DNA from 4 places in the Shinella sp. JR1-6 genome. Region 3 is predicted to be linked to each of the others. Evidence: predicted binding sites of a transcription regulator. Region 3 holds the regulator's gene; each other region holds the start of a gene.
What was found. The regulator LexA, encoded in region 3, represses DNA repair genes until DNA is damaged. The targets are predictions, from matches to a motif close to TGTTCNNNNTGTGTTCNG.
Positions count from the first base shown of each region.

Region 1: the regulator LexA is predicted to act here: its motif matches at 2,479-2,496, upstream of EXZ48_RS08790 (ATP-dependent helicase).
Region 2: the regulator LexA is predicted to act here: its motif matches at 2,675-2,692, upstream of EXZ48_RS04695 (ImuA family protein).
Region 4: the regulator LexA is predicted to act here: its motif matches at 1,912-1,929, upstream of EXZ48_RS29775 (PA0069 family radical SAM protein).

Region 1 is NZ_SHMI01000004.1:235,728-243,320, reverse strand. It holds gene EXZ48_RS08805 (efflux RND transporter periplasmic adaptor subunit) at 1-852, opposite strand, end outside; gene EXZ48_RS08800 (cyclase family protein) at 1,152-1,973, shown strand; gene EXZ48_RS08795 (carboxymuconolactone decarboxylase family protein) at 2,022-2,435, shown strand; gene EXZ48_RS08790 (ATP-dependent helicase) at 2,538-4,997, shown strand; gene EXZ48_RS08785 (PAS domain-containing methyl-accepting chemotaxis protein) at 5,030-6,706, opposite strand; gene EXZ48_RS08780 (DUF2778 domain-containing protein) at 6,962-7,593, opposite strand, start outside.
Region 2 is NZ_SHMI01000002.1:436,355-443,947, reverse strand. It holds gene EXZ48_RS04705 (error-prone DNA polymerase) at 1-450, opposite strand, end outside; gene EXZ48_RS04700 (DUF6504 family protein) at 447-1,970, opposite strand; gene EXZ48_RS04695 (ImuA family protein) at 1,882-2,643, opposite strand; gene EXZ48_RS04690 (hypothetical protein) at 2,818-3,123, shown strand; gene EXZ48_RS04685 (hypothetical protein) at 3,224-3,550, opposite strand; gene EXZ48_RS04680 (GlxA family transcriptional regulator) at 3,639-4,658, opposite strand; gene EXZ48_RS04675 (DMT family transporter) at 4,789-5,652, opposite strand; gene EXZ48_RS04670 (PLP-dependent aminotransferase family protein) at 5,849-7,249, shown strand; gene EXZ48_RS04665 (ABC transporter permease) at 7,246-7,593, opposite strand, start outside.
Region 3 is NZ_SHMI01000005.1:167,345-174,937, reverse strand. It holds gene EXZ48_RS10755 (AAA family ATPase) at 1-687, opposite strand, end outside; gene EXZ48_RS10750 (hypothetical protein) at 674-1,588, opposite strand; gene EXZ48_RS10745 (helix-turn-helix domain-containing protein) at 1,646-2,707, opposite strand; gene EXZ48_RS10740 (helix-turn-helix domain-containing protein) at 3,020-3,595, shown strand; gene lexA (transcriptional repressor LexA) at 3,923-4,648, shown strand; gene EXZ48_RS10730 (ComEC/Rec2 family competence protein) at 4,642-7,098, opposite strand; gene gltA (citrate synthase) at 7,407-7,593, shown strand, end outside.
Region 4 is NZ_SHMI01000031.1:39,384-46,976, forward strand. It holds gene moaB (molybdenum cofactor biosynthesis protein B) at 1-178, shown strand, start outside; gene EXZ48_RS29765 (calcium-binding protein) at 256-1,248, shown strand; gene EXZ48_RS29770 (glycosyl transferase) at 1,285-1,815, opposite strand; gene EXZ48_RS29775 (PA0069 family radical SAM protein) at 1,987-3,144, shown strand; gene EXZ48_RS29780 (ribonuclease HII) at 3,382-4,050, shown strand; gene EXZ48_RS29785 (helix-turn-helix transcriptional regulator) at 4,128-4,442, shown strand; gene EXZ48_RS29790 (SRPBCC domain-containing protein) at 4,439-4,798, shown strand; gene EXZ48_RS29795 (ATP-dependent Clp protease proteolytic subunit) at 4,842-5,465, shown strand; gene EXZ48_RS29800 (YafY family protein) at 5,500-6,186, opposite strand; gene EXZ48_RS29805 (DMT family transporter) at 6,265-7,149, shown strand; gene EXZ48_RS29810 (F0F1 ATP synthase subunit B) at 7,227-7,593, opposite strand, start outside.

The DNA of each region.
Region 1 (7,593 bases), on a different contig from region 3:
GTTGTCGATCTGGGCGCGCACGCGCAGTGTTCGGCTTTCCTGGTCGATGCGGTTGTCGATCGCCTGCACCTCGCCCGTAAAGGTCTCGCCCGGCCGCGCGACCGCCGTCGCCGTCACGGCGCCACCGACACGCATGCTTGTCGCAAACCGCTCCGGAACCCAGAAATCGACGAGGATTTCCGAGCGGTCGTCGATGCGGGCGATCGCCGAGGCTGTGGTGACATAGTCGCCGGGATTGACGGAGATGATGCCGACGACACCGCCATAGGGCGCGGTGATGTCGCGGCGGCGCAGCGTCAGCTCGGCATTCTGCAGTGCCAGTTCCGCAGCCTGCACCGCCGTCTGGGCGTCCTGCAATTCGGCAATGCTCATGGTGGATTTCAGGTTCTCGATCCGCGTCAGCTTCTGCCGGGCGCTGTCGCGCGCCACGCGCGCCTGATCGGCTGCGATGCGTTGCTCGTCGCTGTCGAGGCGGGCGATCACCTGGCCCTGCTCCACCCGTTCGCCGGACTTCACCAGCACTTCCGTGAGGTTGCCGGTGGCATAGGGCGTGACGGTCACGGTGCGGATCGCCTCGCCGTCGCCGATGGCGTTCAGCCGGTCGTTGACGACCGACATGGCGGCAGGTTTGGTGGCGACAAGCGCCGGTCCGCCACCGAAACCGCCGCGGCGACCACCTTCGCGGCCGCCCTGCGCCTCACCGTCGCCGGCCGGCGCGATGACCGCCACGAGCGACCCCGGCAGACCCGTGGCCTGCAGCGTGGCGTTTGCCCCGGGCACGAAGCGACCCCAGAGCAAGACCCCGGCCGAAAGGACGCCAAGGCTTATGAGGAGCTGTTTCCAAACCCGCATGCAATCTGTCTCCGAAGGAAGCGAACCGTCGCCTGTTGCGGCGCGACATAGGCCAAGTATCCCGCTTTGAAAATGAACGAGCAATGAAAGAATGCGTTCATTACCGAAATGTAAGATTGGTGGCCCGCTCTGTTACCGAAATGTAAGAAAAGGTGGAGAAATCTTCCCTCGCCGCGCTTTTTGCGAGCACGTGCATGACTGGACGCCTCCAACACTTGTGATAGCTTTTTCCCGGCCCTAGCGGCCAAGCCCTATTTCAGTATTCTTTCATCAACGCATTGAACGACAGGGGGAATTCCATGTGTGACGCCTGCGTCATCGATACCGTCAAGAACCGCATGCTTTCGAGGAGAAGCTTTTTCCGCGCCGCCGCCGCCGGAGCAGCAACGGTCGCTGCCGCAGGTAGCGGCGCGCTGAGCCCGGCACTGGCCCAGGCACCGACGAAGGCGACGGACCTCACCCACGAACTCTATGAGGAGTTCCCGACCTTTTTCGGGCCGCAGCAGTTCTGGCGCGAGCAGAAATTCAACTACAAGGAACACAAGTTCAACATCTTCGAACTCCGGTACAACGAGCACACCGGCACCCATCTCGATGCGCCGCTGCATTTTACCGAGGACGGCACATCCGTGGCGGAAATCCCGGTATCCGATCTGGTCGTGCCCCTCGCCGTCATCGACATCCGGGAAAAGGCCGCCGCCAATGCCGATGCGCAGCTGACGCCGGATGACATCAAGGCCTGGATATCCGCCAATGGCGACCTGCCGGAAAAGGCCTGCGTTGCCCTTCTTTCCGGCTGGGACAAGCACCTCGGCACCGACAAGTTCCGCAATGCCGATGGCGAGGGGAAATTGCACTTCCCCGGCTTCCATGTCGAAGCGGTGCAGTACCTTGCGGAAAATTCGAGCGCCGTCGGCATCGCCGTCGATACGCTTTCGCTCGACCACGGCATCTCCCCGGATTTCGCCACGCACTATTCCTGGCTGCCCTCGGGCCGCTGGGGCCTTGAAGCGGCCGCCAATCTGGACAAGCTTCCGGCCAAGGGCGCAACCCTCATCGTCGGCGCACCCAAGGTGCGCGGCGGCACGGGTGGCCCGTCCCGTGTCATCGCCCTCGCCTGATCCCTTCCGGCCGGCGGTTTTCCGCCGGCCCATTCCTCGGAGACGCTCATGAGCACCGTCAAGCCCGCCGACAATCTGGAAACCGATCCGCGCGTCAAGGCGGTGTTCGATGACATCCGCGCCACCCGCAAGTCGGACTTCGTCAACAACATGTGGCGCTACCTCGCCTTCGACCCGGCGCTCCTGGAGCGCACCTGGGCGGAGGTGAAGGTCGTCATGGCGACACCCTCGACGCTCGATCCGCTCGTCAAGGAGATGCTCTATATCGCGGTCTCGATAACGAACGGCTGCAGCTATTGTGTCCACTCCCACACCGCGGCGGCGAAAGCCAAGGGCATGACGGACGCGCACTATGCCGAACTCCTGGCCATCGTCTCGCTTGCCGGCAAGACGAACCAGCTCGCCACCGCCCTGCAGGTGCCCGTGGACGACGTCTTCGATGCGGACCGCCGACAGGCCTGAACAGCGCCGCTTTCCACAATCTTCCGGCCATTCTTTTCCCCCGTGGAATAAAAGCAGAACGGAAAACTGGCCTTTCGGGACCGAATCACTACATTGAGCCGCATGATCAGCGGTTACGACGACATTCCCTTCTTCGACGAGGACCCGCAGCTGGCCGGCAAGCCCGCAGCACCGGCCAAGCCGACGGGCGGCATCGCCGCGCGTGCCATGGCGGCCCGCGACGCGCACCGGGCGCCGGATTATCTCTCCGGCCTCAACCCAGAGCAGCGCGAGGCGGTGGAAACGCTCGACGGACCCGTGCTGGTGCTTGCCGGCGCCGGTACCGGCAAGACGCGCGTGCTGACCACCCGCATCGCCCATATCCTCGCCACCGGCCGCGCCTTCCCCAGCCAGATGCTGGCCGTGACCTTCACCAACAAGGCGGCACGCGAGATGAAGGAGCGCATCGGCCTCCTCGTCGGCGGGGCCGTCGAGGGCATGCCCTGGCTCGGCACCTTCCACTCGATCGGCGTGAAGCTCCTGCGGCGCCACGCCGAACTCGTCGGCCTCAAGTCGGATTTCTCCATCCTCGACACCGACGATGTGGTGCGGCTGGTCAAGCAGATCATCCAGGCCGAGGGCATCGACGACAAACGCTGGCCGGCAAAGCAGTTCGCCGGCATGATCGACGGCTGGAAGAACAAGGGCCTCGATCCCGCGCAGATCCCGGAGGGCGATGCCCGCGCCTTCGCCAACGGCAAGGGCCGCGAACTCTACATCGCCTACCAGAACCGCCTGAAGACGCTGAACGCCTGCGACTTCGGCGACCTGCTGCTGCACCCGATCCGCCTGTTCCGCGCCAATCCGGATGTGCTCGCCGAGTACCACCAGAAATTCCGCTACATTCTGGTCGACGAGTACCAGGACACCAACACGGCGCAATACATGTGGCTGCGCCTGCTCGCACAGCGGCCGAAAGGCACGCCGCAGAACGTCTGCTGCGTCGGCGACGACGACCAGTCGATCTATGGCTGGCGCGGTGCGGAAGTGGACAACATCCTGCGCTTCGAGAAGGATTTCCCGGGCGCCAAGGTCGTCAAGCTGGAGCGCAACTACCGCTCCGCCGCCCATATCCTCGGTGCGGCCGGCCACCTCATCGCCCACAACGAGGACCGCCTCGGCAAGACGCTGTTCACCGACCGGCGCGACCCCGAAGACGACAAGGTCGTCGTGCATGCCGCCTGGGATTCGGAGGAAGAGGCCCGCGCCGTCGGCGAGGAGATCGAACAGCTCCAGCGCAAGGAGCACAAGCTGAACGACATGGCGATCCTCGTTCGTGCGTCCTTCCAGATGCGCGAATTCGAAGACCGCTTCGTCACGCTCGGCCTAAACTACCGCGTCATCGGCGGCCCGCGCTTCTACGAGCGCCTCGAAATCCGCGATGCCATGGCCTATTTCCGCCTGGTCAGCCAGCCGGCCGACGACCTCGCCTTCGAGCGCATCGTCAACACGCCGAAGCGCGGCCTCGGCGACACGACGATCCGCAACCTGCACGACTATGCCCGCGCCCGCGACATCCCGATGCTCGCCGCAGCCGCCGATATCATCGAGACGGACGAGCTGAAGCCGAAGGCTCGCAAGGCGCTCTTCGACGTCGTCACCGATTTCCGCCGCTGGCAGTCGCTGCTGGAGACCATGCCGCACACCGAGCTTGCCGAGCAGATCCTCGAGGAGAGCGGTTACACCGCCATGTGGCAGGCCGACAAGTCGGCGGAAGGACCGGGCCGCCTCGAAAACCTGAAGGAACTCATCCGCTCGATGGAGGCCTTCGAATCGATGCGCGGCTTCCTGGATCACGTTTCGCTCGTCATGGATGCCGAGCAGAACGCCGAACTCGACGCCGTCTCGATTATGACGCTGCACTCGGCCAAGGGCCTCGAATTCGAGACCGTGTTCCTGCCCGGCTGGGAGGAAGGCCTCTTCCCGCACCAACGCTCGCTCGACGAGGGCGGCCGTTCGGGCCTTGAGGAAGAACGGCGCCTTGCCTATGTCGGCATCACGCGGGCCAAGCGCCGCTGCCACATCTGGTTCGTCTCGAATCGCCGCATCCACGGCCTGTGGCAGACGACCCTGCCCTCGCGCTTCCTCGACGAGCTGCCGGAAGCTCATGTCGAGGTTGCCGAAGTCGAGCAATCCTATGGCGGCTACGGTCGCGGCGGCGGCTACGGCCAGTCACGCTTCGACAAGCAGGAGCCCTTCCAGAACGCCTATTCGACGCCCGGCTGGCGCCGCGCCCAGGCGAACCGCACGGATGCGACCCGCGACAACTGGGGCTCGCGCTCCGGCCATGCAGTCGAGCGCATCGGCTATGGCGAGAGCGGGCCGCGCGCCCGCACCATCGACGGCGAGCTGGTGGCGAAATCGACGGTAAGCGAGCCATCGAAATTTGCGATCGGCGACCGGGTCTTCCACATGAAATTCGGCAATGGCAACGTGGCGGCGATCGAAGGCAACAAGCTGACGATCGACTTCGACCGCGCCGGCCAGAAGCGTGTCCTGGACGGCTTCGTCAACAAGGCCTGACGGGGCCGCATTGCGACCCCGTCCCTCGTTTTTCAGGATGCTTTGCGGATATGGCCGAGCCGGGCCGCGCGCTCTTCCGGCGTCCAGACCTCGCTACCGTCACGGCGACGGGCACGACGGTTCAGCTGGAAGCGGTTCACGAGTTCGCTCAGGGTTATTGCGCCTTCCGCCAGCGACTGGCTTGTCGCCGTCGTGTGCTCCACCATGGCCGCGTTTTCCTGCGTGATCCGGTCGACGTCGGACACGGCGGCACTGATCTCCTCGAGGCCGCTGGCCTGCTCGGCAGCGGATGTCGCGATGGCATCCACGTTGTGATCGATCTCCGCGACGAAGCTTTCGATCTCCTGCAGCGCGCGGCCTGTCTCGCCGACGAGACGCACGCCCTCATGCACTTCCGTGCTGGAATTGGTGATCAGCTTCTTGATCTCGCGTGCCGCCTTGGCGGAACGCTGCGCCAGTTCGCGCACCTCCTGCGCCACCACCGCAAAGCCCCTGCCCGCCTCGCCGGCGCGCGCCGCCTCGACACCGGCGTTCAGCGCGAGCAGGTTGGTCTGGAAGGCGATTTCATCGATGACCCCGATGATCTGGCCGATTTCGGCGGAGGCCGCTTCGATGCGCTGCATGGCGCTGACCGTGTTGCTCACGACACTGGCCGACATGTTGGCAGAGGCGCGCGCATCCCGCACGAGCTTGCGCGTTTCCCGCGTACGGTCGGTCGAGGAACGCACCGCGACGGTCGCCTCCGTGAGGGCAGCGGCCGTCTCCTCCAGCGCAACGGCCTGCTGTCGCGTGCGCTCGGAGAGATCTTCGGCCGCCTTGCGCATCTCCTGTCCGCTCCGGTTCTGGATGTAGGTCTGGTCGAGAACCTTCGAGAGGGTTTCCTGGAAGGCGCCGATCGAGTTGTTGAAGTCGCGCCGCAGCGGCTCGAACTCCGGCACGAAGGCGCGGTCGATCGTCATGCGGATGTTGCATTCCGCCAGGCGGCCAAGGCCGGCGCCGATCTCCTCGATTGACCTCACACGCTCCGTCACGTCGGTTGCGAACTTAACGACCTTGAAGACCTTGCCGTCGGCGTCGAGGATCGGGTTGTAGGACGCCTGGATATGGATCTTGGCGCCACTCTTGGTGATGCGTGTAAACTGGTCGGCGACGAAATGGCCTTCCGCCAGCCGCTGCCAGAACATCCGGTATTCCGGGCTTGCGACATGGTCGGGCATGCAGAACATCGAGTGGTGGCGACCGGTGATCTCCGTGAGATCGTAGCCGAGCGCCGCGAGGAAATTCTCGTTGGCACCGAGGATGTCTCCCTTCGGCGTGAACTCGATGATCGCCTGCGCGCGGCTGAGTGCCGCAAGCTTGCCCTCGTCCTCCATGGCCTTCAGCTTGACCGTCGTGATGTCGGTGGCGAACTTCACCACCTTCACGGGCTTGCCGCCCCGGAAGACCGGATTGTAGGAGGCTTCGATCCAGATCTCGCGGCCGCCCTTGGCAACGCGCTTGTACTGGCGCCGGTCGAAATGGCCCTCGGCAAGCCGCGCCCAGAAGGCCGCATAGTCCTTCGACTGCGCCTCCACCGGATCGACGAACATGCGGTGGTGCTGGCCGACGACCTCGGAAAGCTGGTAGCCAACGGCCTGCAGGAAATTCTCGTTGGCATGCAGTATCCTGCCGGTCAGGTCGAATTCGATGATCGCCTGGGAGCGATCCATCGCAGCAAGTACGGCGCGGGCGTTCAATCCAAAATCGAAAGCGGTCACGTCTGGTTCCTACCCTCAGTGCGGTCCCGGCTTCTCCAAGACCCCTAAAATGACACTGGCCAAATTTGACGCGAAATTCTTAGCGTTTGATAAACCAAATAGATCATTGGCATAAGATTCTTGGAAAAACGCAAGAAACCGCATTCCAATAAAAAACCGGCGCTGCAGGGCGCCGGCTCGGATTTCAGCCCATCAAGCGGAAGGCAGTCAGGCACCGGCCTTGCGGTAAAGGGCGGCAAGCTGCGTGCGGGAGGACGGCAGCTCCGGCACCACGACCATCATCGTGATGTGACCGCGCTTGAAGGCATTGAGGAATGGCTCGTAGTTCTGGAAGGCGACGCAGCCATGCGAGCCCTTCTGGCCGCGCAGCAGGTTGGTGTGCGTCAGGAGGCCCGTACGGTTCTTCGGGTCACGTCCGTCGATCGACGTCATGCGGATTGCCTCGACGCCGTGGAAGCGCCGCTCGCGCATCTTCAGACGATAGATACCGGCGGGCGTCGGCCCGGTCATCTTGACATGTTCGTAGCGCGGGTTGTCGCGCATCTTGCCGATACCGGAATGCGCGCGCAGCTTCGTGCCGTCGGGCATGTAGACCGTCGCATTGGAGACGTCGTAGATCGCGACCCGCGTGCCGCGCCCCGGCCAGCCGGTGCCACTTGCGCCACCCTTGCTCTTGAAGAGATCGCCGAACAGCGAACGCTCGGGCTTGACGAGAGCGACGTCTTCCTTGTCCTTGTCCTTCGCCTCCTCGCGCTTGGCGCGGGCGACGGGTTTCTCCTCGACCACCGGCTTTTCGATGGTGACCGTCTCCAGCGCGGGCTTGGCCTCCGGCAGCGGGA
Region 2 (7,593 bases), on a different contig from region 3:
CCTGAAATGCTCGCGCAGGCGACGCAGATGAAAGGCGGCGGTCTCGTCCGCCTCGTCGGGCACCAGCACGGCAAGAAGGCCCTCGTTCCAGTCGACGACGTCGGACCAGTCGAGATGGCACTTGCCCTTGCCGGCCTTCTTCTTGCCGATGGTGAGCAGGCGGCAGAGACGGCCATAGGCGGCGCGGTCGGTCGGGTAGACAAGCAGCGACATGCCATCGACAAGGTCGAGCCGGCACCCGACCACCAGCCGCACCGGCGGAACATCCTCCGGAAGCTCGCACGACGCCTTGAAGGCCTGGACGACGCCGGCAAGGCTGTTGCGATCGACGACGGCCAGCGCCTCGATACCGAGGGCGCTCGCCTGCGCGAACAGGTCCGCACAGCTGCTCGCCCCGCGCAGGAACGAGAAATGGGATGTAACCTGAAGCTCGGCATATCGCGGTTTCATGCGAAAATCCCGTGCAGGAACCAGCGACCGGCCCCGCTTGCCGCCTGCTCTTCATTGCCGGAGCGGAAGAGCCAGAAGCGCGCTCCCTCGGCGTCTTCCACCTGGAAATAATCCCGCACGGCCGCCAGTTCCGCATCGCGCTTCCACCATTCGCCGAAGATGCGCTCCGGCCCATCGGCCCGCTTGACCAGCCGCCGCACGCCCCGCCAGGTGAAGGAGGCGGGCGGATGGTCGGGCAGGAGCGCCATGACCTCGACCGGCTCCGGCCGGGCCAGAAGGCGCGCAGGACGCGGCCAGCGGCTTGGCCAGGTCACCCCGGTTTCGGGCGAAAGCGGCGGAATGCGGCGGAAGGAACGTTCCGGCACGTCGCTTTCGACCGGGGCGATGCGGTAGAGGCGCGCGGCACCGATGCGGTTGACGATCACGTCAACAAGGCCGGCAAGGTCCGCTTCCTCCGCCTCGATCAGGGAGGAGACGGCCTGCTGCAGGACGAGCGGTTCGGCCAGCGTCGCGGTCAGGTCCATGATCTCGATGCCGAAGCCGGGATCGATCGTCTCGAGACGGTCCGTCAGGAGACGGATGAGTTGTCTTTCGTCGCGCACGGCCCGTGCCGTGCCGATACGGATCGCCTGGAGAGAATTGTCGACACGATGGAAGAGGAGATCGAGCCGGCGGGCACCGAGACCGCGTTTTTCCAGCGCCGCACAGAGATCGTGCACGAGGCTGGCCGTGTAGCGCGCGATGGTTTCGGGTGCGCCGATCGGCTCGCCGAAAACCTTCCGGACGGTGACGAGCTCCGGGTCGCGCAGCGGATCGACGGGTTCCGAAATCCGGCCCTGGAGCTGGTCGAGCCGGCGGCCGAGAAGCGAGCCGAAGCGCAGGACGAGCGGCGCGCGCGGCACGGCCAGCACCTCACCGATCGTAGAGAAGCCGAGCACGTGGAGACCAGCCACCGTTTCCGGCGCTATCCGCAATCCCGTGACCGGCAGGGGCGACACGGCCTCACCTGCCCTGCCCGGCGGAATGATACAGACAGGATCGGCGAGGAAGCGGGCGGCGGCATGGGCCGCGCCCCAGCTGTCGGCGATGGCGGCGCGGGCAAAGATGCCGGAGGCGGCAAGACGATTGACGAGGCCGGTCAGCATGTGCGCTTCGCCGCCATGCAGGTGATCGGCACCGGTCGTATCGATAACGAGACCGTCGGGCGCGTCCGGGGCGACGATGGGTGCATAGTGCTGCATCGCCCAGAGCGCGAGGCGGCCCAAGGCGGCGGCATCGGCCACGGGGTCGGCCGGCATGGTGAGAACCCCGGGCAGCAGCGCATGGGCCTTGGTGAGCGGCATGCCGACGCGCAGGCCCGCCTGCTCGGCCGGCCGGCTCACCGCCGTCAGGATGCGGCGCGCCCCGTCACGGCCGACAAGCACGAGCCGGCTATCCGGCGGCGGCGCCGAAGTGCCGAGCGCCCGCCGCAGGCGATCGATCGGCCAGCCGGGAAGAAAAAGCGATACGACCCTCGGCATCGGTGGCCTCCACATCAAAGTCCGCCGCCTCGCCGGCCCGGCAACGGGCCAGTTTCAGCAGCCATTGCGCCCGGCCGATGCCGGGCACGGGAAGGGAAACGGAGGGCCGCATATAGACCCGCCAGCGCGTCACCGCGGCGGAGGGCTGCGCAAGGACCTCCGTCTCCTTGCGGTGGCGGAAGCGGCGCAGGGCAAGACCGAGCGTGCCGCCGGCCTCCGCGGCAAGCTGCAGGCGGCGCGAGGCGGTCATCGACAGGCGCGCCACCTCGGCAACGACGGCCCCGAGCCCGCCATGGCGCAGCCCCTCTTCGAAACAGAGGAGCAGGCTCTTCTCGTCACCCGCCTCCACATAGAGGACACGGCCCGGCGCAAGCCCCGCCTGCGCCAGCGCCGGCGCGAAAAGATCGGGCCGCGTCAGGCACCAGAGCACCTGCCCCTTGGTGCGCGCGGCGATGCCGGCGGCAAAGAGCATGGCGGCGCTGGCCTCGACGGCATCGTCACCGCCACCGCAGATCTCGTGCAGGCTGGCCAGCGCCAGCCCGCCGCCCGGCAGCCGCTCGTCGATTTCGGGCACACCGAAGGGCAGCACCGCCCGGTCGCGCTGGGCGCGGCCGTCGAACTGCCGGATGCGGTCGCGCAGGTCCGCGACAACGGCATGGGCGGAGGCGGACATCGGCTTGGCGGCTCCCGGTTGAAAGGCTATATGTTCTCTTTTTGTTCTCAAATTCTGTAAGAGTCAATCGCCTGATCGCGCCGGAAAGATCACAGTTTGAATCATCGGTGGGAACCAAGTGGCGCGGCAAAAGTTCTTCCTTTCGCCATTCCATCAAATCCAGGAGACATGTCCATGGCTGACGAAAAGAGCACCGGAAAGCGTACGCTCGGCGTCGTTGAGGGGCGCGACAGCATTTCGGAAGACGCCCGCGCGGCAGCGGCGGAAGCGACGGTGAACGAGCAGATCGAGGCCCTGAAGGCGGAAATCAGCCGGCTGAAGGAATCCGCAGGGCTGATCGCCGAAGGAACCGGCCAGCTGGCGGTCGCAAAGGCGGAATCGCTGCGTGACGAGGTGCGCCAGACCATTCAGGCCAACCCGCTCGCCGCGCTGGCCGGCGCCGCCTTCATCGGTTATCTCTTCGGTCTTCGCCACCGGTGACATGCGTGCCCGGGGATACGAGGAAAACCAGGGAAACCCGCGTCTTGCCCCCGTTTCCTCACAGCATGAAAAAGCCCGGCCAAGCCGGGCTTTTGTCGGCTCAGAACCAGCGCTGCCGGCGCGGCGGTTCGCTTTCAAGCGAGCCGAGCAGATAGCCGAGGACGACACCGGCAAGGCCTGCGGTCAAGACGACCGTGGAGAGTGCCGCGGGATGCTCGCGCGCCGCCTGCGCAACGGCAGCACCTTCGTTGCGCACATATTTCGTTGCCGAACGAACGGCCGGGCGAGCAGCCTCCACGGCATTCCCGGCGCGGTCGCGGATGGTCTCATAGGCTTCGCTGCCACGCTCGCCAAGGTCCTTCTGGAGCTGGGCGATCTCTGCGCGCAGGGCGGAAATCTGGGATTGGACGTCGTTGGTGCTTGCCATTGCGGTCTCCCGTTACAGTCTCTTGTCAGCAATAGAGACCGAACGGTTTTCGCGCGGCTTGGTTCCCGGCGGCCGGGCGTTTTGCCTCTCAGCCCGCCTGGCGGCGGCCGTCGCGGCGGATCTGCGAGGGCGTATCGCCGAAGGCGGCACGGAAGCGGCGGGTGAAGTGCGACAGGCTTTCGAAACCGGTCTCGAGCGCGATCTCGATCAATGGCTTGTTGGTGCGCATCACCATGGTGAGCGCGGCGGCCATGCGGATCTTCATATAGATCGCACTCGGCGAAGCCCCCATATCGCCCTCGAACAGCCGCTCGAGCTGGCGGCGGGAGACGCCCGTCATGGTGGCGATGCTGTCGATCGACAGGAGGTCCTCGGTGTGCTGTTCCATCATCATGATGGCGAGGTGAACGCGACGGTCGCGGGCTTCAAGGCCGAGCGGATTGCGCGGCTGCACGTCGGTCGCATCCCGCCGGTGGCGGATCTGCAGGATTTCCAGCGCATTGCGCTCGGCCGCCTCGCCGACGTGGTGGCGCACGAGCGTTGCGGCAAGATCGGCGACGCTGCTGCCGCCGGCACAGGTGGCAACCTTGCCGTCAAAACGGAAGATCTGCTCCGACGTCGCCTCGATATCGGGAAAACGGCCGCGGAAATCACGGTGGTGCAGCCAGCTGACGCAGGCCGTATGCCCCTTGAGGAGGCCCGCCTCGGCCAGGATGAAGCTGCCCGTACAGAGGCCGATCAGCCCGACGCCGGCCTGGGCCGCCTTGCGCAGATAGGCCTGGGCATAGCTGTCTATGGGCTCTTCCACCGACAGGAGACCGCCGACGACGGCAATGTAGTCGAAACAGGAGGGATCGGCGAAGGGCGCGGTCGGGGCGACCTGGATGCCGCTCGAGGAGGTGATGAAGTTGCGTGTGCTGCTCAAAACGTCCCAGTCACAATGGACGCGGCGCGAGCGATCCTCGCTGTCGCTGGCCAGCCGCAGCGTATCGACGAACAGCGCGAAGGCGGACAGGGTGAAACTTTTCGACAGGATGAAGCCGACGCGCAGCGCCTTCGGCGCCAGGGCACCGTTCATCTCCTTCGACGTCCGAACATCTGCCGCCATCCAGCTCTCCCAGGCCGTTCCGCCCGACACTATCGCCGAAGGCACGAGCCGCTGGCAAGAGCCATAGCAGATTTCGCCCGCCACCTCCATTCCCCGAACGCCGCGGGCTGCCGGTCCCGGGCAGCTTTCGCTACCGCGCGAATTTGCGCGCGCCGGCAACGCACAGCACGATGGCGAGCGTCGTGACCAGCATCAACGGGCTCACACGCTCATGCAGCAGGCCGGCGGCAAGCAGGAGACCGAAGAAGGGCTGGAGTAGCTGTAGCTGCCCCACGGCCGCGATGCCGCCAAGCGCAAGGCCCCGATACCAGAAGACGAAACCGATCAACATGCTGAAGACCGAGACATAGGCAAGCCCCGCCCAGGCGGCGCCGTCAATACCGGAGAATGTCGCGGGCAGCGAGAAGAGGGCGATCACCGCCATCAACGGCAGAGAGAGGATCAGCGCCCAGGAGATGACCTGCCAGCCGCCGAGCGTGCGCGAGAGTTTCGCCCCTTCCGCATAGCCCAGACCACAGGCGATGATGGCGGCGACCATCAGCAGGTCGCCGACGAGCGAGACGTCCCCGCCCGAACTCAGCGCGAAGCCCACCACCGTAGCGCTGCCGATGCCGGAGAACAGCCAGAACAGCGGCTTCGGCCGCTCTCCGCCACGCAGCACGCCGAAAAAGGCAGTCGCCAGCGGCAGCAGCCCGACGAAGACGATGGAATGGGCGGAGGTGACATATTGCAGCGCCAGCGCCGTCAGCAGCGGAAAACCGACGACGACGCCGAGCGCGACGATCGCCAGCGAAAAGAGCGTGTCGCGCGACGGCTTCCGCTGGCGCAGGGCAAGGAGCAGCGCCGCACCAAGAAGAGCCGCGATGACCGCGCGCGCCGATGTCAGGAACAGCGGCGAGAAATCCGCCACCGCCACGCGGGTCGCCGGCAGCGAACCGCTGAAAATGATGACGCCGGTCAGCCCGCTGCCCCAGCCTTCCATGGATGTTCTCATCGATCTCATGCCTTTCCTGTGCAGAGCTGTTGCCATGGAGCGTCAAACCTCTTCCTGACTGACATTGCGGAAACGGCTTTGTTCCAGAGGAACAATCCTGCTTTCCTACGCTTGCGAGGTTGGAAAAGACAGAAACAGTGCAGTACAATTTCTCCAAACTGTACCCGCATGAGAACCAGTACAAAAATGAGAAATCATGACTGACACAACAGCGCACACGCGCATTTCGGAGGTCATGGCGACCATTGGTCACCGCATCGCCAGCCGTGCGCTCACGCCGGGTGATCGGTTGCCTTCCATCCGCCGGTTCGCCGCGAGCATGGGTGTCTCGCCCTCCACCGTCGTGGAGGCCTATGACCGATTGGCGGCGGAAGGGTTGATCCGGGCGCAGCGCGGTTCCGGCTTCTACGTCTCGCAGAGCGCTCTGCCCCCACTGAAGCTGGCGGAAGCGGCGACACCGAAGGCGCGTGCGGTCGATCCGTTCTGGGTGTCGCGGCAATCGCTCGATGCCGACACAGTGGTGCTCAAGCCCGGCTGCGGCTGGCTGCCGGCGGACTGGATGCCGGACGAGGCGCTGCGCCGCGCGATCCGCAGCCTTGCGCGCGGCGACAGCGATCTCATCGCCTACTACGGCAGCACGCGCGGCTCTTCGTTCCTGCGCCGGCTGCTGCTCGGCCGGCTGACGGAGGAAGGCATTGCCGCAGGGCCGGATCAGCTGATGCTGACGAGCACGGGCACGCAGGCGCTCGACCTGATCGGCCGTTTCCTGCTGCGCCCGGGCGACACGGTGCTGGTGGACGACCCCTGCTATTTCAATTTCCAGGCACTGCTGAAGGCCCATCAGGTGACGGTCATCGGCGTGCCCTATACGCCGTCGGGCCCCGACATCGCCGCCTTCGAGGCCGTGCTCGCGGCAGAGCGGCCGCGCCTCTATGTGACCAATTCGGCGATCCACAATCCAACGGGCGCTACGCTGTCGCCACAGGTGGCGCACCGGCTGCTAAACGCTGCTGCCGGCAGCGAGACGATCATCGTCGAAGACGACATCTTTGCCGATTTCGAGCCGGAGCCCTCCACCCGGCTTGCCGCGCTCGACGGGCTCGACCGCGTCATCCGCATCGGCAGTTTCTCCAAGACACTCTCCGCCTCGGCGCGTTGCGGTTACATCGCCGCACGGCCGGACTGGATCGAGGGGCTGGTCGATCTGCAGATCGCCACCAATTTCGGCGGGCCGAGCCCGATGTCCAGCGAGATCATCGCCCATATGCTTGCCGGCGGTGGTTACCGCAAACACATGGAGGAGCTGCGCCGCAAGCTGGTGCGCGCCCGGCGCGAGGTGGCGGAACGGCTTTCGCGGCTCGGCATCACGCCCTGGCTCCAGCCGCGCGGCGGCTTCAACCTCTGGTGCCGGCTGCCGGAGGGGCTGGATTCCAGCGAGATCGCACAGGCAGCCGTTGCCGAGGGTGTCGTGCTGGCCCCCGGCAACGTCTTCAGCGTGTCGCAGAGCGCCGCCGGCTTCATGCGCTTCAATGTGGCGCACATGCTGGAACCGCGCATCTACCAGGTTCTGGCCAATACGCTGAAACGCACAGCCTAACGCCGTTTCGCCAGCATGGAGCGCGACAGCACCACGATGAGGCCGATCGCGACCGTCGCGGCGATGAAGAGGAAGGCCGCGGCGGCAATGGCCGGGCTGATATTCTCGCGGATGCTGGAGAACATCTGTCGGGCCAGCGTGCGCTGGTTGGGGCCGGCGACGAAGAGCGTCAGCACGACCTCGTCGAGCGAGGTCGCGAAGGCGAGCACCGCGCCGGAGAGCACGCCGGGCATAGCAAGTGGCAGCGTCACGCGCCGGAAGACGGTGGCGGGCGATGCGCCGAGGCTTTGCGCCGCCAGCTCCACCCGCTCGTCGATACCGGCGAGCGCGCCGGTGACGCTGAC
Region 3 (7,593 bases):
TGTGCCGGTGGTCAGCATTTTGGCCTCGCGCAACAACCGCCCAAGGTGGCGGGCAGTTGTGCGCATGCCGAAATTCCCTATCGCTTCGTAGGCGTCCATTCCTTCGACACCGTAGGCTGCGCCGATCACATCGCAGTCGCGTCGATCCAGTTTCGGAAGCTGAATTTTCATGCCAAGGCGCTCATCCACCTGCTTCCAGGCGGACTGGTCTACCTTCGATTTCGCGAGCCGGGAGCCGTTGCCGCTCATGATGAGCGCGAGGTCGCACGTCTCCTGAAGGTTCTGGAGTTCCCGCTGCGCCGTCGCTTCCAGCGTCTGGATTTCATCAACAATGAGCAAGCGGCGCGGGTTATGCTGCCGATCCCAATCAGTTCTGGCGAGCTTGCGGACAAGCACGTTGTAAAGATCGCGGGTGTACGTGCAGTCATGATAAATCTCGAAGGCGGCAAGAAGCATTCGATACATGTCCGGCACGGTCTTGTGAGCCTGCCCGGCAAGGCAGTAGACTCCGCCGAGTTCCTTCGCCAGATAATAGAGAGCAGTTGTTTTGCCATGACCGGGATCGCTTACAACTTGCACCGGCTCTCCGAAATTCATGGTGTAATCTAGCCCGTCGCGAATGCGCTTAACGGCGCTGATCTCCACGAAGTACTCCCTCGCCGGCACATATGGCTTAATGAGTTCCATCGTACTTCCTTTGATTGTGAGCGGCGGCGGCGCGAACAAGCAGCGACCGGGCCTCATCCATTTCCCGCTGTTTCTCTTCCAATTGCTGGCGGGTCTTTTTCGCAGAACGTACAGGAACGATGGCGTGGCTGCCGCCGCCGTCCAGATCGACCGAGATCACCCCGGCTGGCGCGTTTGGAACGATTTGCGCTGCCCCCTCGCCGATCTCGATCAACTTGCCGAGAACGTCGATTTCAGGCACGGAACGCTGCATCTTGCGGAGCGCCTGCTTACGGTTTTTATCGCGCGCCGCGCTGGTCTGTGCACCGCGAGGATCATCATAGAGGAATTCGCAATCCGGCGTGGCCCATCCGATGCGCTCGCCCTGGACGGTTTCCACCAGCAACTCATTGAAGCCGTGATAGGCAGGGACGCGGACGATGACAGTGGTTTCAAAGCACCTGTCGAGTTCCGGTCCGGTCCACAACCGCCCGCCGAGGCTGAAGGCGTGCTTTTCCAGCTTGCGGCGCTCCGGCTTGGCGAAGGCCATGTAGAACTGGCTGTCGTCTATCAGCGTGGAAGCCCATCCGGCCTTCACATGCCCCTCGAAAGCCTGCGACGGCGACTTGCCGGCAAGCGCGCCTCCCTGAGGCAATGCCTCGTAGGTCTTCAGAAGCTGGAAAACCAGTTTGCAGAATTCGTCAAAGCCGTTCTCGTATGGAGGCATCGGCTTGCCGAGTTCCCGGCGCTTCGGGTTCATGCGGTTGTCGTCGATCCAGCCGGGAATATGTCGAAAATATTGCTGGTTCATCTGGCGGAAGAAGCCTTCAACCACCTTAGCGGATGCGTTATAGGCCCTCGCCCGGATGACACGGTTACGATCCTCTGCCGTGTAAGGCGTGATGCTGCAATTCAGCTTCAAGGCGTCCTCAAGGTAGTCGGCAAAACGGTATTCGGAGCCATTGTCGCAATAGAGCTTCTACGGCATGCCGAAGGCCGGATGCTGGCACATACGCTTGAATGCCTCGATCACATCGACGTTGCGCACGCCGCCGCGCTCGTTGAGAAAGACGAGTTCCCCGAAAACACGGTTCGTCGCCACATCGTGGAAGGCCAGAAACTTAGGGCTCGCGACCGTGCCGTTATTCCGGCGCACCATCACATTGATATGGTGCACGTCCATCACCACAATCTCCATGGGCTGGCGACCAGCTATCGTGCGACGGATGCGTGGCTTGTTGTCCTCGCTGGCTTTCCGGTCGAAGTTATGCCGATAGACGGCCTTAAACCGGGCTTCGGCCGACACGATGCTGTCGGGGATATTAAACAGCTTCGTGGCCTCGGTCTCATCGGTGACGACATAACCATATGCAGCGGTGAGGCGGCGCAGCTCGGCAGAAGCCATGAACCGGATCAGCTTGCGCGTGGTGCCTTTGACGATCAGCCCGCGAATGAACTGGACGATATCCTCGGCAATGGTTTCCTTGGCGATATCGTCAAAGGGAACCGTCTGCATCCACGCCCGGTTGATTAGGGCTTTCTTTTCGCCCTTGTCGCTCCGGACTTTCTGCGCAAGGCCCTGAAATCCCTCTGTTTCGAAAATCTTGATCCACTCATATAGGGTGGATTGGGTGAGCTTGCGTTTATGGCCGGTCCAGTCGAGCCGATAGGTACCGTGCAGCTTCTCGATTTCGGCCTTGCGTTCCGGGCTCCGGTACGGATGCTCCAGCGCCGGCGCGATGATGTCGTGTTTCCACGCGCGTTCCAGCCGAGCCATATCGTCACCGAGGCGGAAGCTTAAAACCGCTTTATCGGCTATTTGAAGGGTCTTTAAATGCTCTTGAAGATGGGGCGGAAGGCTGGAAACCCGTACCTGATACTGGATGCCGGAGCGACCGCCACGGCCGTGGAAGGTGCGGACTTCAAGGGCGTCGCCCCGCCATACCTGACCGCTTCTTGCCAATGAAAGTGCGCGGCGCGCTTTACGAAATGATATTCCTGCCACTTGGGCAAAGTCGTCTGCCGTAAGCCAGTTCGACATTTAGGCCGCCCGTCGTTCGATAGCTTTCAAGATCGTCTCCACGAGACGTTTGGCGTTCTCGCTACAAATGTCGCCGCTTAGTGACTGTTCAGCGGTCCTGCGAACAACGCCATTGGCTTTGCACCATGCATTGAAGGAGGAACCTTGAAGGATGAACTCTACGCGAACGTAGACCAGAAGCTCCTTCGAAGGAGTTTTGGATTTGGCTTTCATTTCAAGGCACACCTTGATAAAACTGCATTATGCAGACCGCATGTCCGCACAATGCAGATGTCATGCGGCTCCGTCCGCATTTTGTAGACGAGGGTGCCTGTGAGCGATGCGACAACGTTAAATGTGCCAGAGATTTTGGATCGGATGAAAGCGGCGTGTGGCATAAACACGGATGCCAATCTCGCTACTCATCTTGGAGTTTCAAACAAAACAGTTTCCTCATGGCGATCCAGAAATTCCTTGCCAATCGAGGCAGTCCTCCAGCTAACTGTAGAGACTGGCCGCAAGATCGATTTCTTTCTCTTCGGTGAAGATCGCACGCCTCTGTCGGGCGAAGATTTTGTTCAGCTTTTTAAGTTTGAAGATTTAACAATCAGAGATTTTGAGATCGCCGGAGAGGCCATAATCGCTGAATTGCTCGGTCAATTTGCGGCCGAGGAATTGGCGTTCATGAGCGAGAGCGAGGTAACCGAGGCTGGGAAAAGCTTAGGGGCGGCAATTCTGCGTACCCTTGCATTGGTTCGACATGAGCGGCGGTCGCTTCTTGACAGTGGTAAGATGGATGAAGCCGCATTCGATGAGTATGGTCGAAAGAGTTTCCGCAGTGATTTACCTCATTTCATAAGAGCAATTGAAAACCGGACGGAGCGCCGCAAAAAGCAGGGTCCGCAATAGGGTCCGCAATCCCACGTGGGGTGATCGGCCATGAAGGTTAAGGGCCGCAATAATCGTTGTATTTTCAATTAGTTATTATATCCGCTGGAATGGCCGTGTTTGGGGTTACCAATTGGCGCATTGGGAACCCCCACTTTCGCGGCAAAAGCCCTTTAAAAACAAGGCAGCGCCTGTTTTTGAATTCCAGATTATCTATGCGCGCTATTCCGGATTAGCTCGCGCGCCTCCACCAGTACTATTATTGTTTCAGCAGCCCCTTGCAGAACACATATGGAACAGATAGTGTCTGTTCTGGATTTGTTTCACTCGATTCTCGGTGGAGGAGCCATGCTCACGCGGAAACAACAGGAACTTCTCCTGTTCATTCATGAACGGATGAAGGAGTCCGGTATTCCTCCCTCCTTCGACGAGATGAAGGACGCGCTGGATCTCGCGTCGAAATCGGGCATCCACCGCCTCATCACGGCGCTGGAGGAACGCGGCTTCATCCGGCGCCTGCCGAACCGGGCCCGCGCGCTCGAGGTGATAAAGCTTCCCGAAGCCTATGCCCAGAGCCTGCAGCCGCGCCGCGGCTTTTCACCTGCCGTCATCGAGGGCAGTCGCGGCAAGCAGCCCCCCGCTCCCGTCGCCGCCCCGCCGCGGCGCACGCCCGTGGCCGAGGTTTCCTCATCCGTCTCCGTTCCTGTCATGGGCCGCATCGCTGCCGGCGTGCCGATCTCCGCCATCCAGAACAACACCCATGACATCACCGTTCCAGCCGAGATGATCGGCAACGGCGATCACTATGCGCTGGAGGTCAAGGGCGATTCGATGATCGAGGCCGGCATTCTCGATGGCGACACGGTGATCATCCGCACGGCGAGCAGCGCCAATCCCGGCGAAATCATCGTGGCGCTTGTCGACGACGAGGAAGCCACGCTGAAGCGCTTCCGCCGCAAGGGCGCGTCGATCGCGCTCGAAGCGGCAAACCCCGCCTACGAGACCCGCATCTTCGGGCCGGACCGGGTAAAAATCCAGGGCAAGCTGGTTGGCCTCATTCGCCGCTATCACTGATCGCCCTGCGGATCGAAACTGCCTGTGCGCCAGTCGTAGCTGCGGTGGCGGGCCCAGGGCCGGTCGAGACTTTCCACGGCTGGTGTGACCTGCGCAGCTGAAAAGATGTTGGATAGGCCTTCGGCGTCCGGGTGGATTTCGAGGGCGCCGGTTCGCCTCAGGTGACGCGCCGTCACCAGGCGCGCACCCGAGCGGCAAGCCTCGAGCCGCAGGGCCAGGGACACGACGACGAGGTCGGCAGCGTCGCAGGCCGTGCCCAGGAAGGCGACGTCGTCGAGGGTCACGATCCGCCAGCCGCTTGGCGAGACGGCGGCACAGAAGGCCTTTGCCTCGCAGACGAAGCCATTGCCGGCCCGGGCCTCCGCGAGCGCGGACGCCATGGCGTCCCTCGCCTTCTGCCGGTCGGCCGTGCGCCGGGGCTTGTTTCGGCTTTCTGCAGCACCCGTGGTGCTGACGGCTTCTTCAAGGGTCAAGCCGGCGCTTCTGCGGATCTCCGGTTTTACAAGTTCGCCGAGCCGAAGGGCGCGCCGCCACTGCGAATAGATGAAGTCTGGCGGTCTTGCCCGGTTTGTGGCGACGGTTTCGCCGCGAAGGATGGCAACGAGGCGGCCATCCTCGGACACCAGCGCTTCCGGCGTGGCACCTCCAGCCGGAAAGCAGGCGATGGCGAGGCCGATCCCGACAAGCAGCGTTCCCGCATGGCGCAGCCGCGTGCGCAGGATGCAGACAAGCCCGCCACCAAGGCCGATCAGCAGGAACGCAATCGAGGGAATGCGGCCGGTGACGATCTCGCCCTTCCAGCTCGCAACCCATGTCGACAGCGCGATCATCCACTCGATGCCCTTGCCCATGATCGCGAAGGGCACGCCATCGAGGCCGAAAGGCATGAGCAGTACGGCGATGAGGCCGAAGGGCATGACGATCGCGCTGATGACAGGCATGGCGAGCAAGTTGCCGGCAAGTCCATAGGCCGGGATGCGATGGAAATGGCCGATGGAATAGATCAGGGTCGAGAACCCGCCGATCAGCGAGGACAGGAGCAGCCCGCCGAAGAAGCGCCCCAGCGCACCACCGAACAGTTTCAGGCGCCCTCCCTCGCCCTCGCGGCGGACAGGACGTTCCCGCCAGGCCGCATAGCCGGCGACGAGCCCGAGCGTTGCGGCATAGGACATCTGGAAGCCCGGATTGGTGACGGCCGACGGTGTCACGGCAAGGATGACGATGGCCGAGAGTGCCACGTTGCGCAGGCTGATCGCCGCACGGCCGAACAGCACCGCCACCAGCATGATGCAGATCATGATCCACGAGCGCACGGCGGAGATCGCACCGCCCGAAACGAGGATATAGAGCGTCACCATGACGAGCGCGCCGGCGGCGGCAATCTTCTTGGCGGGATAGCGTTCGGAAAAGCCCGGGATCAGTGCCATCAGAACGCGGGCGCCGACGAGGAAAGTGCCAGCGGCGAGCACCATGTTGAGCCCGGAAATGGCCAGCACATGGGCAAGCCCCGCCTCTCGCAATGCCTCCACCGTTTCCGGGCTGATCGCCCGCTGCTCCGCCGTCACCAGGGCCGCGGCGATCGCGCCGGCATCGCCGCCAATCCGCCCGCGGATATGCTCGGTGAGGTTGTTGCGCCAGGTCGCGACCGTCTGTCGAATCCGACCCTCGACGCCCGGCTCGGCCACTGCAACCGCACGCGGGGCCTGATAGAAGTAGCCGACCGCGCCGGTGCCGGCGAAATAGGCGTCGAAGGCGAAGTCGTTGAGGCCGGAAAGCGCCGGGCCAGAGGGCGGCCCGAGCCGTGCCCGTCCGGTTATCCCACCGCCGATCGGGATCGGCGCATGCCGACTGCGGGCGAGGAGCGTCACCACGCCGGGCGGGCGTTTGAGCACCGGGTCGCGTGTCGTATCGAGCGCGATGCGGTAGCGGATCGCACCCCGTTCGTCACTCTCGCGCGCCAGCACCCGCCCGCTGACATCGGTGGTAACGGGCGCATCAAGCACGACCGTATCGAGCCGCGCGCTTTCGAGCGCCGCCAGCAGCATGCCGACCGGAACGAAGAGTATCGCCCCGGCGGCGAGCGCAGTCCAATCCTCCCGATGTCTGAAGCGCCAGGCGGGCCAGAACGCGAAGGCAGCGAAAAGCAGCAGTGCTGGAAGCGATGGATCAGTAACGGCGGAAAACCACAGGGCCGCTCCAGCACCAAGGAAGACCGGCACGAACAGGAAGAAATGGCCATGTGCCCGTTCCTGCGCGAAGGCGGCGCGCCACGTCTGCGGCGTCTCGGAAGCACTCCTCAAGCGCCCCGCCGCTGTCAGAAGCACCACGACCCTGCCCCTGCGGGCCGGCGGATCGCGTGCCGGGACCGGCAGAGGAGCATCGTCAGGCGCCGCCCGCCAGGCATGCGCCTCGGGCACCTCCCGCCGTTCTGCGACCTTGCCCTTCTCCATGATCCCGGCCCCACCCGTTCACACCGCCATTGTGCAACCGAATGATGGAAACTTCAATCAGCAGTGGCCGTCACAAGTGCTAAGCAAGACAGAAAGGATGCCACCTCCGCATTTCGCGAAACACGCGTAAAAGTTGCTTGAAACTTGCTGGAAAGGGTAGATATTGCGTTGCCGGAAAGCCTATTTTCGCAATGCACAATTTGCCTTTCGTCTCGCTTGGCAGGCAGGTGCAAATGGGCTAGCAAAACGAGCATGTTCATGGTTCCGGCACAACTTCGTGCCGCCATTGGAAACAACGGAGGATCGTTATGACAGGAACAAGCGCGGGTGTATCGGTCGGTGGCAAAGCGGTTGAGCTGCCGACGCGATCCGGTACGATCGGCCCCGATGTGATCGACATCGGCACGCTGTACAAGAACACCGGCACCTTCACCTACGATCCCGGCTTCACCTCCACCGCATCCTGCGAATCGAAGATCACCTATATCGACGGCG
Region 4 (7,593 bases), on a different contig from region 3:
CGCGACCGGCGGCGTTCTCAACGCCACCTTCATCTTCGCGCTGCCGGGCTCGCCAGGCGCCTGCAAGGACGCCTGGGACGGCATCCTGAAGGCGCAGCTCGACTATCGCCACATGCCCTGCAACTTCGTGGAAATCATGCCGCGGCTCGACGAGCACCTGAAGCGCACGCCCGGCTGACCTGTTCCCCGGGGGACTGCGCGCCTCCCGCCGCACCCCTATGACTTTCCCGGCATCACGGAGCTGAGGAGAGACAAATGGCACGCACGATCACCGGAACCAACGGCGCAGACCGCATCGTCCAGGGCGGCAACATCAACAACACCGAACTGACGATCTTCGCCCGCGGCGGCGCGGACACCATCATCCTCAACCGCACCGACGATTTCGGCGGCCGCAACCAGGTCGATGCCGGCAAGGGCAACGACAGCGTCGTCAACATGAAGGAAGACGGCAACGTCATCCTGCTCGGCGCCGGCAACGACACCTATGTGGGCACCGGCTTCGGCTCCTTCGTCAACGAGCGTGCCGATATCGTCAAGGGCGGCTCCGGCAACGACAAGATCGTCGTCAGCACCTTCAAGAGCAGCTATTTCGGCGAGAGCGGCAAGGACAGTTTCTTCTCCGTCGGCCAGCAGAACACCTTCCACGGCGGCTCGGGCACCGATTCGATCAGCTACATCGCGCGCGACGACGACACCGTGCTCGGCGGTTCCGGCGTCGCCATCGATCTCGGCGCAGGCCTGGCGCAGACCGGCGCCAATCGCTTCGAACGCCTCATCAGCATCGAGAATGCCGCCGGCACGGGCGTCGCGGACGCCATCGCCGGCTCCAGCGTCGGAAACGTCCTGAGGGGGCTTGGTGGCGACGACGAGATTGCCGGGCGCGGCGGCAACGACGTGCTCGTCGGCGGCCGAGGCCGGGACCTGCTGCAAGGCGACAGCGGTGCCGACCGGTTCGACTTCAACGGCGTGCTCGATACGGCGTCCGGCGCGCGACGCGACGTCATCCTCGATTTCAACAGCGGCGAAGGCGACCGCATCGACCTGCGCGACATCGATGCCGATGCCGGCCGCGGCGGCAACCAGGCCTTCGATTTCATCGGGGGGAACAGCTTTTCCGGAACGGCCGGAGAGCTGCGCTTTTCCGGCGGGATCGTTGCCGGCGACACCAATGGCGACGGCGCGGCCGATTTCGAAATCGAGCTTTCCGGCGTCGGCAGCGTCTTCCGCAGTGATTTCCTGCTCTGAGAAAGGCACGGCACGGCCGCCGTCAGCCGGGGTTGCTCAACCGATCTCCGCCCGCATGGCCTTTGCGACCCAGGCCGGCACCAGTTCCACGGCGAGGCGGCGAACGCCGGCGCCCGTGGCGATGTCGGCGAGCGTCATGCCGGTGCGCACGGCGGCCGAGGCCTGGCGCTTGCTGACGAGATACCCCTGCTCCAGCGGCGCGCGGCGGCGCGCAAGGCGCTGGAAGAACGGCCGGCGATGGCTGCGCGAGCCCAGGAACTGCGCCGGATTGCGGTTGACCGCCACATGGTCGACGACGGCGTCCACCCAGCCCGACATCGGCCGGGCACCCGGCTCCAGCAGCAGCAGCCAGTCGCCACGGGCGGAGCCCACCACGTCCTTCATGTCCCAGCTTGTCAGGAAGCGGCAACCCGCGGCGTCCGCCACCTCAGAGGAACCGTCGCGCGAGCCGTGATCGAGCACGATCACGTCGCGAACGACCCCCTCGACGGCGCCGGAAACCAGCGCCGACAGCGTCTGCGCAAGCTCGGCCTCATTGTCCCGGCATTCCATGATGATGGTCAGCATGTCCTCCCATACCGCATTGCAGCATCGATTTCCACCGCAGGCTTCCGTGATGTTTCCTGCATGGTTAGGCAGCATGGTTAGCGGCACCCTGAAATTTGTTCTTGCATTGTTCTCGTTCGCGCGATAGGAATATAGTCATTGAATCGGGGCCTGTCCCCGGCGGAGACACCCATGAACGATCTGGCCAGCCTCAGGCAGGGCGCCCTTGCGCCCGGCCATGCGAAAGACGTTGCCGAAGCGCTGATGGCCGAGACGGGCATGCGCGTCGAGAGCGAGCGCCGGCGCGGCCGGGGTGCGGGTCTCAATTTCACCGGCCGCTTCGAGCCGATGACGCGGGAGACCTTCGACGACGGCTGGCAGACGCTGGAGGAGCTGCCGCCCTTCCGCACCGAGGTGCAGGTGGAGAAGCCACGCACCATCATCACACGCAACGAATCGCCCGACATCCCCTTCGACCGGTCGATCAACCCCTATCGCGGCTGCGAACACGGCTGCATCTACTGCTTCGCACGGCCGACCCATGCCTTCATGGGTCTGTCCGCCGGCCTCGATTTCGAGGCGCGGCTGTTTGCCAAGCCGGATGCGCCGAAGCTGCTGGAACGGGAGCTTTCCAAGCCCGGCTATAAGCCGCGCGTCATCGCGATCGGCACCAACACCGATCCGTACCAGCCGATCGAGAAGGAATGGCGCATCATGCGGCAGATCCTCGAAGTGCTGGATGCCGCCAATCATCCGGTCTCGATCGTCACCAAGTCGGCGCTCGTGCTGCGCGACATCGACATCCTCTCGCGCATGGCGGCACGCGGCCTTGCCTGGGTCGGGCTATCCGTCACCACGCTCGACCGCAAGCTCGCCCGCACCATGGAGCCGCGCGCCGCAACGCCGCCGCGCCGGCTGGAGGCCATCCGCACGCTTTCGGAGGCCGGTATTCCCGTCGCCATCATGATGGCGCCGATCATTCCCGGCCTCAACGACCATGAGATCGAGCGGGTGCTCGATTCGGGCAAGGCCGCCGGGGCGCTGGAGGCGAGCTATGTGCTGCTCCGCCTGCCGCTGGAGGTGAGCCCCCTCTTCCGCGACTGGCTGCTGCGCCACTACCCGGACCGCTACCGCCATGTCATGTCGCTGGTGCGCTCCATGCGCGGCGGCAAGGACTACGACGCCGAGTTCGGCAAGCGCATGAAGGGCGCCGGTCCCTATGCCTGGCAGATCGCCCGCCGTTTCGAAATGGCGGCCAAGCGGCTGGAGTTGACCCGCACCCGCCGCAGCCTTGCCTGCGACCAGTTCGTGCCGCCCTCGGGCAGCGGCGTGCAGCTCTCGCTGCTGTGAGGCAGAAAGTTTTCCGCCCGCGTTCCCCAAAGCGTTTGGCAGGGCAAATCGCGCCGCCCTCCCGAAGGGACTGACAGCGCGGGGAGATCCGGTTCGGCCCGAGGCGGACGGACTGCAAAACGAAATCCCGCCGGGCGTCCGCGCCCGGCCTCTTCTTCCGGTCTGCCTTTCCCCGGGGCACACCGGCGCTCCTCCGGCGTCCGCCTCCTGCCGGAGGACTTGCAGGGAATCGGATGGATGTGCGAGGTTCGCCGCATGTCCCGTACCGCATCCTCCGATTCCCGCCTTCTTTTCGACCTGCCCGAAGGGCCGGATTTCCAGATGGAAATCGCCGCCCGCAAGCGCGGGATCTGGCCGGTGGCCGGCACGGACGAGGCCGGCCGCGGGCCTTTGGCAGGCCCCGTCGTCGCCGCTGCCGTGGTGCTCGACCCGGACAACATTCCCGCTGGGCTCAACGATTCCAAGCAGCTCAATGCCGCAAGGCGCGAGGCGCTCTTCACGCTGATCCTGCAGTCAGCCTTCGTCTCCGTCGCCTCCAGCTCATCGCGCCACATCGATACCAGCGACATCCGCAAGGCGAGCCTCGACGCCATGCGCCGCGCCGTGGCCGGCCTGGAGGTTGTGCCGAAACTCGTGCTTGCCGATGGCCGCGACGTGCCGCCGGGCCTTGCCTGCGAGGGCCGCGCCGTCGTCAAGGGCGATGCCCGCTCGCTCTCCATCGCCGCCGCCTCCATCATCGCCAAGGTGATGCGCGACCGCATGATGGCACGCGCCGAGGACACCTATCCCGGCTACGGCTTTGCCATCCATGCCGGCTATGCCACCGAGGTGCACCGCAAGGCCATCACCGCGATCGGCCCCTGCCGGCTGCACCGCATGAGCTTCCGCCCGCTCCGCCAGGACTGAACCCGGCGAAGACCGGCCGCTCCTGCCGGCATGAAGGGCCATTGCAAATCAAATAAGTCTATGCTTATCTCATTCTCATGATCGAGAACGAGATATTCAAGGCCCTTGCCGATCCTACGCGCCGCACGATCTTCGAGAAGCTGGCGGACGGCGCCATGAATGCCAGCGCCCTGCGCGAGGGCATGGAGATCAGCCAACCCGCCATGTCCCAGCATCTGGCGGCGCTGCGCAATGCAGGGCTGGTGCGCGAGGAACGGCAGGGGCGTTTCATCAACTACGAGGTCGATCCGGACGGGCTTGCGCTCATCGCCGGATGGCTCGCGAGGTACCGGGCCTACTGGCCGGCACGGATCGACGCCCTCAAGGATTTGCTGAAGGACATGGACCAATGAGCGACAGGCAGGCCGGGCAGGCAACGGATCTCGTGCTCGAATACGACCTCGACGCACCGACCGAAAAAGTGTGGCGGGCGATCAGCATTCCGGCCTTCCGCGAGCGGTGGCTGCCCGACGGCGCGCTTGCCGATGCCGAGCCGATCCTGGCGGCGCCCGGCGAGGAAATCCGCTTCAGGATGCGGGACCGGGAACCGCCCCATCTCGAAAGCGTCGTGGCGTTCCAGCTGCGCCCGAATGAACAGGGCGGCACCACGCTCCGGATCGTCCACGGCCTTGCGGACGCGCGCGCCGCGCCGCGCCCCCTCCACGACAATGGCAACGACAACGGGCGCACGCTGATGCGCGCCGCCTGACCTACCCCCTCCCCGAAACAATCCGGAAGACAGGAGTTCGCCCATGCGCGAAACGATGCAACTCGTCCCTATGGTCGTCGAACAGTCCAGCCGGGGAGAACGCTCCTTCGACATCTATTCCCGCCTTCTGCGCGAGCGGATCATCTTCCTCAACGGCGAGGTGAACGACACCGTGTCCGCACTCGTCTGTGCACAGTTGCTGTTCCTAGAGGCCGAGAACCCGCAGAAACCGATCCAGCTCTACATCAATTCGCCCGGCGGCATGGTGACCAGCGGCTTTGCGATGTACGACACCATGCGCTACATCCGCGCGCCCGTTCACACGCTCTGCATGGGCACGGCCCGCTCGATGGGCTCGTTCCTGCTGATGGCCGGCACCCCCGGCATGCGGGCCGCCCTGCCCAATGCCAGCATCCTCGTCCACCAGCCCTCCGGCGGCTTCCAGGGTCAGGCTTCCGACATGCTCATCCATGCCGAGGAGATCCTGAAGACCAAGCAGCGCATGACGCGGCTTTATGCCCGCCATTGCGGGCGCAGCTACGAGGAATTCGAACAGGCCATGGATCGCGACCGGTTCATGACGGCCGAGGAGGCGCTGGACTGGGGCCTGATCGATCGCATCCTCACCGAGCGTGACGTTCTCGAGATACAGCACGCCGGTCCGTAGGCGGCGCTTCGGCGATCGATCGGCGCCACCCGTCTCACGACGACATGGCCCGTTTTGCCATCCACTCCGCCATGATCTGACGGCTGTCCACGGCAAACGTCGCCTCGAGCAGCGTGGACCTGACGATGCGTTCGGCCCGGAAATGCCGGAAGTCTCCGCGCAATTCGCACCAGGCCGCAATCAGCGTGACATCGACATAATAGACCGTGGCGATCGGCCAGATCGTCCGCTGCGTGCGGCGATCCTGTTCGTCGCGATAGGTGATGCGGATCTTCCGGCAGGCACGAATGGCGTTGCGCACGTCGAGCAGAGCGATGCCCTCGGGGCGCACGGTGTCGCCTTCGGAGACCAGAAAGCGCGGGGCCTGCAACTGCGCACAGAGTTCCGCCGGAATGGCGTGCTGGAGCTTGCTCAGCACGCTTTCCGCCGCATCCTGCAACTTGGGATCCCGAATGCGGTGGACGAGGTGCGCGCCGATGGAGATGGCCTCCACCTCCTCCATCGTGAACATCAGCGGTGGCAGGTCGAACCCCTTGCGCAGCACATAACCGAGCCCCGGCGCGCCCTCGATCGGCACGCGCCAGGCCTGAAGGGTGGCTATGTCGCGATAGATGGTGCGGGCCGTCACCTCCAGCCGCTCCGCCAGCGCCGCCGCCGTCATCGGCTTGGCGCGGCCGCGCAGCGTCTGGATGATGTCGAACAGGCGATCGGCGCGGCGCATGCGAAACTCCCGAACACCACTGACAAAACGCTGTCAGCAGCATGGGCCTATAGACATCCCGAGACAAGGGAGGGCGCTATGCGCGACGAACAAAACACCTGGCTGGGCACGGTCCTGATCGTCGGATCGGCGGTGGCCTACAGCCTGTCGGGCTACTTTACCCGGCTGATCACATTCGACGTCTGGACGATCCTGTTCTGGCGCGGCCTTTTCGGCGGGCTCTTCATCGCCGCCTTCCTCGCCTGGCGCCATCGGCACGAGGGGTGGGCCGCCATCCGCGCCATGGGCCTGCCCGGCCTGTGGGTGACGATGCTCTCCACCCTTGCGACGATCTGCTTCATCAATGCCCTGCGCCTCGCGCCGGTCGCCGATGTCATGACGATCCATGCGGCGATCCCGTTCATGACCGCCATTCTCGCCCTGCTTGCCACCGGCGAGCGGGAGGACTGGACGACATGGGGCGCCAGCATCGTCGCGCTGATCGGCGTGGTCATCATCGTCGATCCGGGCGCCTCCGGCGGCCATCGCCTGGGTTATGTCTTCGCAACGGTGATGGCCCTCGCCTATGCGGCGATGATGGTGATCATCCGCCAGAACCGGCATGTCTCCATGCTGCCGGCCGCCGCGCTCTCGGCGTTTCTCTGCGCGGCCATCGCCCTACCCTTCTCCCGGCCGTTGCAGGTTCCCCTGGCGGACATGCCGGATCTCGTGCTCTTCGGCACCGTACAGTTCGGCCTTGGCCTTTTGCTGATGACAATCGGAACGCGGTTGATCTCGGCCACCCGCTCGGCCCTCATCGGCAGCATGGAAAATCCGCTCGCCCCGCTCTGGGTGTGGCTTGCCTTCGGGGAACGCCCGCTGCCGGCGACCTTCATCGGCGGCGGGCTGGTCATGGGGGCGGTGGTGCTGGATGTGCTGGCGAAGTCGCGGCGCCAGAGACGCGCCGTCATAGCGGCGCAATGATATCCGCCGGGGTCTTCAGGCAAAGAAAAAGGCCGGATCGCTCCGGCCTCTTTTTTGAAGTTGGTCGTCCGGCAACCTCAGTTGAGGCGGGTCTTGACTTCGCTGATGGCGTTGTCGAAGAGCGCCTTGCCGGTCGTGGCATCAGCCTTGGCGGCGATCACCTTTTCGGCAGCGGCGACGGCGAGGTCGACGGCGGCGGCGCGCACGGCATTGATCGCGTCGGCTTCGGCCTGGCGGATCTTCTGCTCGGACAGCGTCGTGCGACGGGCTACGTATTCCTCGGTCTTCTGCTTGGCGTCGGCCGTCAGGGCGCTTGCCTCGCGTTCAGCGGCGGCAACGATGCTTGCGGCTTCCGCCTCGGCATCCTTACGCTTGCGCTGGTATTCGGCGAGCAGGTGCTGGGCCTCCTCGCGAAGACGCTTGGCTTCCGCCAGCTCGTTCTGG